DNA from 2 places in the Phyllobacterium sp. P5_D12 genome. Region 1 is predicted to be linked to the other one. Evidence: riboswitches for the same ligand, from Rfam matches in the RefSeq annotation. Region 1 holds a riboswitch; the other holds the start of a gene.
The links. Region 1 has a riboswitch for thiamine pyrophosphate ahead of ACXJ5O_RS11405 (ABC transporter permease). Riboswitches for the same ligand answer to the same signal wherever they lie in the genome.

Region 1 (4,419 bases):
GCTGGAGGCTTCGGTGAAGCAGCGGCGAAGCCTTCGCGGCAACCGCATTGCCATGATCCTGCAGGATCCGAAATATTCGCTCAATCCTGTCATGAGTATCGGCCGGCAGATCGTCGAAACGCTCAGGACGCATGAGAAGGTCAGCAAGGCCGAGGCACGCAAACGGGCGCTCGACATGCTTGCCGCCGTACAGATCCGTGATGCAGAGCGGGTCTACGATTTGCATCCGCATGAGGTTTCGGGCGGCATGGGTCAGCGCGCAATGATTGCCATGATGCTGATCACCGGGCCAGAGTTACTGATCGCCGATGAGCCCACCTCGGCGCTGGATGTGACCGTGCAACTCGACGTGCTGAGGATTCTCGACAATCTGGTGCGGGATCGCGGCATGGGCCTGATCTTCATTTCTCACGATCTGCGGCTGGTTTCATCGTTCTGCGACCGCGTCATCGTCATGTATGCGGGGCGGATCGTCGAGGAAATTGCCGCAACCGATTTGCACAATGCCAAGCATCCCTACACGCAAGGCCTGCTCAATTGCATGCCGCAGATCGGTGTCGACCGGCATCCGCTGCCGGTGCTCGACCGCAAGCCGGAGTGGGCCGCATGACGCCAACCCGGTCCAACGCATTGGTCATTGAAAAGCTCGAAGTGAAATTCGACCGCTTTCTCGCCCTGCGCGGTGTCAGCTTCGACGTGGCGCCGGGCGAATCCTTTGGTCTTGTCGGTGAATCCGGCTCGGGAAAATCCACATTGCTGCGTGCTGTCGCAGGTATCGCTCCGGTCAGCGCCGGAACGATTACCGTCAACGGCAAGACGCTGGGTTCGTCCCGCACCAAGGCATTTTACCGCGAAGTGCAGATGGTGTTCCAGGACCCTTATGGCTCGCTGCATCCGCGCCAGACCGTGGATCGATTACTCCTGGAACCGCTGGTGATCCATGGGTTCAGTGATATCGAAAAGCGTATCCTGCGCGCACTGGATGAAGTGGGATTGGGGTCGAGCTTCCGCTTCCGCTATTCACACCAGCTATCGGGCGGCCAACGTCAGCGCGTCGCCATTGCCCGGGCGCTTATCCTCGAACCGTCGATCCTGCTCCTCGATGAGCCCACATCGGCCCTCGATGCGTCGGTTCAGGCGGAGGTATTGAACTTGCTGGAGCAGATCAGGCGCGACCGGAAACTGACTTTCCTCATGGTGAGCCATGATCTCGCCGTGGTTACCCATATGTGCGACCGGCTGATGGTCATGCAGAATGGCGCCGAGGTGGAGCGGCTGACCGCATCGGAACTTGCGAAACGCAAGGTCACGCAGGAATACACGCGCAATCTTCTCGTCGCGAGCCAGGGTTTCGTCCGGCCGGATATCCAGCCTGAGCGTTAACAATCTTCATTGGATTTTTACCATTCCAACAATGATTTTATACAAATCGTGCTGCCTAAGCATGATCGTGAAAATATGAATGAATTTACTAAGCACGAATTTACGCCGGAGATTCAAAGGTCCATGTAACGACGGAGTGGGCCAATGAAAAAAATTCGAAATTTCCTCAAGGACCGCAGCGGGGCAACAGCAATAACCTTCGGATTGCTGCTCATACCGATCATGGGGATGACCGGACTGGCTGTGGATTACAGCCTCGCGAGCAATGAGCGGTCCAAATTACAGAACGCCGCAGATTCGGCCGCATTGGCTGGGGCGTCGGTTTTCACCGGGTCGAATTCTGCGGCGGCAGAAGCGCGTGCAAAAGCCTACCTCAAGGCTAATCTCGGTGCGGCAGCGGACAAGGTTACCATCAAATTCACCGCGGCCGATCAAAAGGTCAACGTTGCAATCAGCGGCGGGACAAACACACTGTTCATGCATCTGCTAAAGCAGGACAAGGTTGCGATCGGCGTGAATGCTACGGCCTTGGCGCCATTGAAACCTACAACGGCGAAATTCATTCCCGGTGACATGTACGGCTGGTATTTCAAGAAGGTTTCCATCGTTGTCGTGAAGAACGGCGTGGAAACCGTGATGGGAACTGTAACCTACACAAGTGCCTACAGAAGTGGTCCCAACAGTGAGAATGGTCGTGGTACGGGTATCAAAACCCAGGTGCCGCCGGACAATACGACCATTAATCTCGGAGATTACGACAAGTTGTATCTCAAGATGGAAGTCAAAAACGATGGCTGCGACATTGGATACAAGTACACCGCCGATCCCGCGGACCCCAACCATACTCTTTGCGTACCGAGCGCTTCCTCTAGCAGTTATAACCTGACGTTGCGCACCGACGATCCAAATACGGTCGATTATCTGTTCGTTGAGGGCGTGCGGTTGAAGAAGGGCACAACCCCTCCACTGGACGAGCTGTTCAATTGCGGTGGCAAGCAAGACCACGCTTGGGAAGATGGTGGTGGCTTTACGCAACAGGACTTTTTCTACCAGGTAGAGGCCGCCTGTAAATCCGTGGACGGCGAGAACGTCCGTCTGACAAACTAGTCCGATAACAACCACAGCGGCGCAATTGACTTTGTCCTTGCGCCGCTCCATCATGACTGCATTCCGAGGGGGGCACTGTACAGTGCTGAGATAGCGTCGAGCTGGACCCTTGAACCTGATCCGGGTTATGCCGGCGTAGGAACGGGAATTGAGCCTTCTTCGCACACCTCAAGTCTTGTCTTCGCACATATCCGGATCTCCGATCATGATGGAGACCAGACTGTGCCCGTTTCCTTGAAATTTCTCCGGCAAAAACGGTAGTGGCGTGAACAGCGCCATGCGCCTGGTTTTGCAGATAGCGGCAGCTTTGCTGGCGGTGGTCCTTTGCTGGCAAGTGATCGTCTGGGTGATGGCGCCGCCTCGCTTCATCCTGCCGGGACCATTGACGGTTATTGCCACGCTGGTCGACGAGCAGCACTATCTGCTGACCAACGCGGCCATCACGATGGTGGAGATTATCCTTGGGCTGATATTTGGGGCGCTGGCAGGCATCCTTACTGCTCTTCTCGTCTGCGCTGTGCCGGGTTTCCGGCAGATCGTCTGGCCTCTGATGCTCGTGCTGCAGGCGTTGCCGGTTTTCGCCATCGCACCGCTGCTGGTTCTGTGGTTTGGTTTTGGCCTTGCCTCGAAGGTCGTGATGGCGAGCCTCATCATCTTCTTTCCAGTGGCCTCGGCCTTCGCCGACGGTCTGCAGCGCACCAATCAGGATCTCCTCGACGCGGCGACACTGACACAGGCATCGCCCCTCGCGACACTGTTTCTCGTGCGTGTGCCGAGCGCCTTACCCGCACTGGGTTCCGGCTTGCGCGTCGCCGCAGTTTTCGCGCCAATCGGCGCTGTCATCGGCGAATGGGTTGGCTCGTCGCGCGGTCTCGGCTTCGTCATGCTTCAGGCCAATGCGCGCATGCAGACGGATACGCTGTTTGCTGCCCTCATCATTCTCGCCACGCTGACCATTGTCCTGCGCTTCCTGGTCGATGCGCTGGCAAGACGGCTCACGCCATGGGCGCGCGAGGCATGACAATTTCCCTTATTTCATCGCATGCAAAAGGATCTTCGATGTTTCGCATTCATTCCCTGATTTTCATGGTCGGTCTCGCCGTTTCTGCCTTCGGCTTTTCCAGCCCGGCCATGGCAGCCGACAAGTTGACTGTTCTTCTCGAATGGTTCGTTAATCCCGACCATGCGCCGCTGGTCATCGCCAAAGAGAAGGGTTACTTCGCGGAGGCCGGTCTCGATGTCGAGCTGATCCCGCCGGCTGATCCGGCAGCGCCGCCACGCCTTGTTGCGGCGAAGCAGGCGGACATCGCAATTCACTATCAGCCCACGCTTTTTCTTGACCATGATGAAGGCCTGCCGCTGGTCCGGTTCGGCACACTGGTCGAAACGCCGCTCAATACGGTGATGACGCTGGCGGACGGGCCAATCAAAAGCTTGAAGGATTTGAAAGGCAAGAAGGTTGGCTTTTCCGTAGCGGGCTTTGAAGATGCGATGCTGGGTGCCATGCTGAAAGCGGAAGGCCTGTCGACCAAGGATGTCGAGTTGATCAATGTCAACTTTGCTCTCTCCACCTCGCTGATTTCCGGGCAGGTGGATGCAACTGTGGGTGCCTATCGCAATTTCGAGCTGACGCAGATGGCGCAGGAAGGGCACAAGGGGCTCGCCTTCTTCCCGGAAGAACATGGCGTGCCTCCCTATGACGAGCTTATTTTCGTCACTCACCCGGATTTGCTGAAGGACGACCGGCTCAAGCGCTTTCTCGGCGCGGTGGAGAAGGGCGCGATCTATCTGACCAACCATCCGGACGATTCCTGGCAGCTCTTCATCAAGGCCTATCCGGATCTGGATAATCCACTGAACAAGCAGGCCTGGATCGACACGCTGCCGCGCTTCGCCAAGCGGCCCGCTGCGCTCGATCGCGGCCGCTAC
Region 2 (4,419 bases), on a different contig from region 1:
CACCAGTCAGCGGCACCAAGCCCGAGCTCGAGAACTATCTGCTCAGCGCTTTCCCGCTCGCAGTAGGGCGCAAGCATTCCCCCCGCAAACCAGGATGCCGCCGCGCGGCTGCCCGGTTGCGGATCGAGCACTGTCACGCGCGCGCCGCGTGACATCAATTCATGAGCGACCGACAACCCAGCCACACCGGCGCCCTTTACAAGAACGTTCATTCCTTCAGGCACCTTGGTTCAACGGCATATAGAGTTCGCCGCCCTCGCGAAATTTCTCCGCCATGGCAGCCATGCCCTCCTTTTGCGCCTCGGCACGGATGTCGTGAGAGATGCGCATGGAGCAGAATTTCGGCCCGCACATCGAGCAGAAATGTGCCACCTTGTGCGCTTCCTTCGGCAGGGTTTCGTCGTGGTAGAGCCGCGCCGTTTCCGGGTCGAGCGACAGGTTGAACTGGTCCTCCCAGCGAAACTCGAAACGCGCCCGTGACAATGCGTCATCGCGCAGTTGAGCTGCAGGATGTCCCTTGGCAAGGTCAGCAGCGTGAGCGGCAATCTTGTAAGTGATCACGCCGACTTTAACATCGTCGCGATTCGGCAGGCCCAGATGCTCTTTCGGCGTCACATAGCAAAGCATCGCCGTCCCGAACCAGCCGATCATCGCGGCACCGATGCCGGACGTGATGTGATCATAACCGGGCGCAATATCCGTCGTCAGCGGTCCGAGCGTATAGAACGGCGCCTCGCCGCAAACTGCGAGCTGCTTGTCCATGTTTTCCTTGATCTTGTGCATCGGCACATGGCCGGGGCCCTCGATCATCACCTGGCAATCCTTGGCCCAMGCAATCTGCGTGAGTTCGCCAAGCGTTTCGAGTTCGGCAAACTGCGCCGCATCATTGGCATCGGCGATGGAGCCGGGCCGCAAACCATCCCCCAGCGAAAAGCTCACATCATAGGCGCGGCAGATATCGCAGATTTCCTCGAAATGCTCATAGAGGAAGCTTTCGCGATGGTGGTGCAGGCACCACTTGGCCATGATCGAACCGCCGCGCGAGACAATGCCCGTGACGCGGTTCACGGTCAGCGGAATGTAATGCAACCGCACGCCGGCATGGATCGTGAAATAATCCACCCCCTGCTCCGCCTGTTCTATCAGCGTGTCGCGATAAACCTCCCATGTGAGGTTCTCCGCAATGCCATCGACCTTTTCCAGTGCCTGATAGAGCGGCACCGTGCCGATCGGCACCGGCGAATTCCGGATAATCCACTCGCGTATATTGTGAATGTTGCGCCCGGTGGAGAGATCCATCACCGTGTCCGCGCCCCAGCGTGTCGCCCAGACCATCTTTTCCACTTCCTCGGCCATGGAAGACGTCACTGCGGAATTACCGATATTGGCGTTGATCTTGACCAGAAAGTTGCGCCCGATGATCATCGGCTCAAGCTCGGGATGATTGATATTGGCAGGAATGATCGCGCGGCCCCGGGCGATCTCTTCGCGGACGAAGTCCGGTGTCACGTGATCGGGGGTTGATGCACCGAACGATTCGCCATCGCGCACCGCACCATTCTTTGCATTCTCCCGGCCCAGATTTTCGCGGATCGCAACATACTCCATTTCCCGCGTGATGATACCTGCCCGTGCATAAGCGAGCTGGGTAACCGCCTTGCCGTCCTTTGCCTTCAACGGATTGTTGCGGATAGGAAATTCCGGCGTCAGCCGTTCGCCCGTGGCGAAACCATTATCCGCCGGAATGACACGGCGGCCGTCATAGGAATGGACATTCCCCTGCGCGGCGAGCCAGCCCTCGCGGACACGCGGGATGCCCTTGGCGATATCGATTTCTGCAGACGGATCACTATACGGACCTGAGGAATCATAGACTGTGATGTTGGGCTCACCGGCAGTCGGGTGAACCGCGATTTCGCGCATTGGGATGCGGATATCCGGATGAATGTGTCCGGTTTTGTAAATCTTGATCGACGCAGGCAGTGGTCCGGTCGAAACAGTAGGCGTGCTTGAAGCAATTGGATTAAAAACGGTCATCATCAGGTTCCTTTGCCCGCTCATGACCCCAAAAAGTGCTTCCTTTTTGGATAAGGATCATGACCATTAAAAGTGTTGCTGCGACCTTTATGCATCCATCCAAGTGGACGCATGGCGCAGCAAGTGCGTGGAAACCCAGTTCTGTGCCGGAAGGATGAAAGGAGTTCGCGAGTCTCGACAGAGACCGAGTGCCAAGACACTCTATGCGAAGACTTTTGCACCGTCCCTACGCCAGTATGAACTGGATCAGGTTCAACGGGTCACTGCGCTGCAAAAGCCAGCAGTATCTCAGCCCCTTGTCGGGACTCCCCTGGTGAATGTGTTTATGTGACCCGCTGTTGACGCAGTTGTCAAGCGGGTCAATCTCCAGACAAACGAAAACCCGCTACGGCCTGGGCCATGCGGGTTCTGTCGCGTTTATTTATAACCGGATGACCGGTCATAAATTATCGATTGTTGTAATCGCTACCATTGTTGCCGGCTGGGCGGGCAACGCGTTCCTTTTTCTTCGGACCTGGCAATAGGCCTTCGCGCTGAGCCTGCTTGCGTGCAGCCTTGCGGGCACGGCTAACGGCTTCTGCTTTTTCACGGACACGGCGCTCGGATGGCTTTTCGAAAGCCTGGCGCGCCTTCATTTCGCGGAAGAGACCTTCCCGCTGCATCTTCTTCTTCAGGACCCGAAGGGCCTGTTCAACATTGTTATCACGGACGAGAACTTGCAATCGTTTTCCTTACCCATGCTTGTCTCGCCTTGCGGAAGGAAATGAGCCACAATCAGACAAGCGTTTGAAGAATTGCCCCTACGGCAATCCGGAGAAGCGCGGACTTTATTCATTTCCGCGCCAAAAATCCAGTGCGCTCAAGCAATTTACTTGAGTATTCCTGCCACGACGCCAACCATTCTGGTGACTCAGCTGGGATAATTCTGTGTTCAGTCTGTCTCAGCCGATTCAGTCTGACGATGCAGAACCAGAGAAGATTCTAGGGTGTGATACGATTCGCGATCATGACGAGTCGAAAACGGTAGTTTTCGAGAACCGGAGCAGAGCGTACTTGAAGCACGTGAGCACCGGATCGCAGAAAAATGCCGTTTGCAGACCGTCATGGCGTGAATATCAACACATCCTAGATCGCGGCAGTGATGATAATCTCGACCTTGTATTCCGGCGTTGCAAGCTTGGCTTCGCCCGTTGCGCGTGCCGGAGTGTTTGCCGGATCGACCCAAGCATCCCACGCAGCATTCATCTCGCCGAAATCCTTCATGTCATCGAGCCAGATGATGGCTTGCAACAGCTTGGATTTGTCAGTGCCGACCTCCTTGAGCAAGCGGTCGATCGAAGCCAGGACATCCTTGGTCTGCTCTGTCACGCTCTTGCCTGGGCTGCCGACCTGACCGGCCAGATAGACCGTGTTGCCATGGATTACGACCTGGCTCATGCGTGGACCAACTTCAATACGGCGAATGCTCATGGAAATCTCCTCTAATGATTTGCTGGCAATTTAATGCTTGCCTTGCGTGCATGAAAAAGGGCCGATGCGGCCCTGTTTTCAAAGGATAGTAGCGTGGTCGCAGATCAAGCCTTAGACCCGCGGATTGAGCACTACGATTATTTTACCATCATAGCGCTTTGATTTTGAATGATTTTCTGCCCATAACGGCGCGCAACATCAGCAACGAACGTCAATAACAGTCGATTCGGCGACACACTATTTGCCACATACGGGAGAGTCAAATTTTGCGAGCGTTATATGAAAGATCGGCCCGTTCGATTATCATTGCCGCATGGATCACCGGACTGTCATTGCATCATTGACATCGGAGCAGCGCAATCGTCTGACCGCCAAATCAGACCTTGCCGGCCTTCTTCAACTCGCCGTCCATTGGGGCTCAATCATTCTTCTTGGACGGTTGATTGCCGTAGGGGCGCCGCTCTGGCCGCTCTTGATGATCCCGCAGGGCATTCTGATCGTGTTCTTGTTCACCCTTCTACACGAGTCCGTCCACCGCACCCCGTTCAGGACGCAGTGGTTGAACGACTGCGTTGCGCGCGTCTGTAGCATCCTGCTTGTGCTGCCCTCGGACTGGTTTCGCTACTTTCATCTGGCCCACCACCGCTTCACTCAGGATCCCGAGAACGATCCTGAGCTGATGTCCCTCAAGCCAGAAACCATGCGGCAATACCTCGTGCACCTGTCCGGCATTCCTGTCTGGTGGGGCCACATCAAGACGCTTGTGATAAACGCGTCGGGGCTTTGCAGCGATACGTTTGTGCCGGCAAAAGGTCACCGGAAGGTCCGCAGCGAGGCACAGATAATGATTGCGGTCTATGCCTTGATGATCGCTGTCTCCGTTTACCTGCAGACGGCAGTCCTTGTGTATAT

Region 2: another riboswitch for thiamine pyrophosphate. It lies ahead of thiC (phosphomethylpyrimidine synthase ThiC); the one in region 1 lies ahead of ACXJ5O_RS11405 (ABC transporter permease).

The regions. Positions count from the first base shown of each region.
Region 1 is NZ_JBFUMG010000136.1:1,999-6,417, reverse strand. It holds gene ACXJ5O_RS11420 (ABC transporter ATP-binding protein) at 1-610, shown strand, start outside; gene ACXJ5O_RS11415 (ABC transporter ATP-binding protein) at 607-1,383, shown strand; gene ACXJ5O_RS11410 (TadE/TadG family type IV pilus assembly protein) at 1,528-2,490, shown strand; TPP riboswitch at 2,547-2,649, shown strand; gene ACXJ5O_RS11405 (ABC transporter permease) at 2,768-3,511, shown strand; gene ACXJ5O_RS11400 (ABC transporter substrate-binding protein) at 3,577-4,419, shown strand, end outside.
Region 2 is NZ_JBFUMG010000072.1:5,457-9,875, reverse strand. It holds gene thiO (glycine oxidase ThiO) at 1-212, opposite strand, end outside; gene thiC (phosphomethylpyrimidine synthase ThiC) at 217-2,037, opposite strand; TPP riboswitch at 2,243-2,359, opposite strand; gene rpsU (30S ribosomal protein S21) at 2,484-2,759, opposite strand; gene ACXJ5O_RS07600 (RidA family protein) at 3,163-3,507, opposite strand; gene ACXJ5O_RS07595 (fatty acid desaturase family protein) at 3,821-4,419, shown strand, end outside.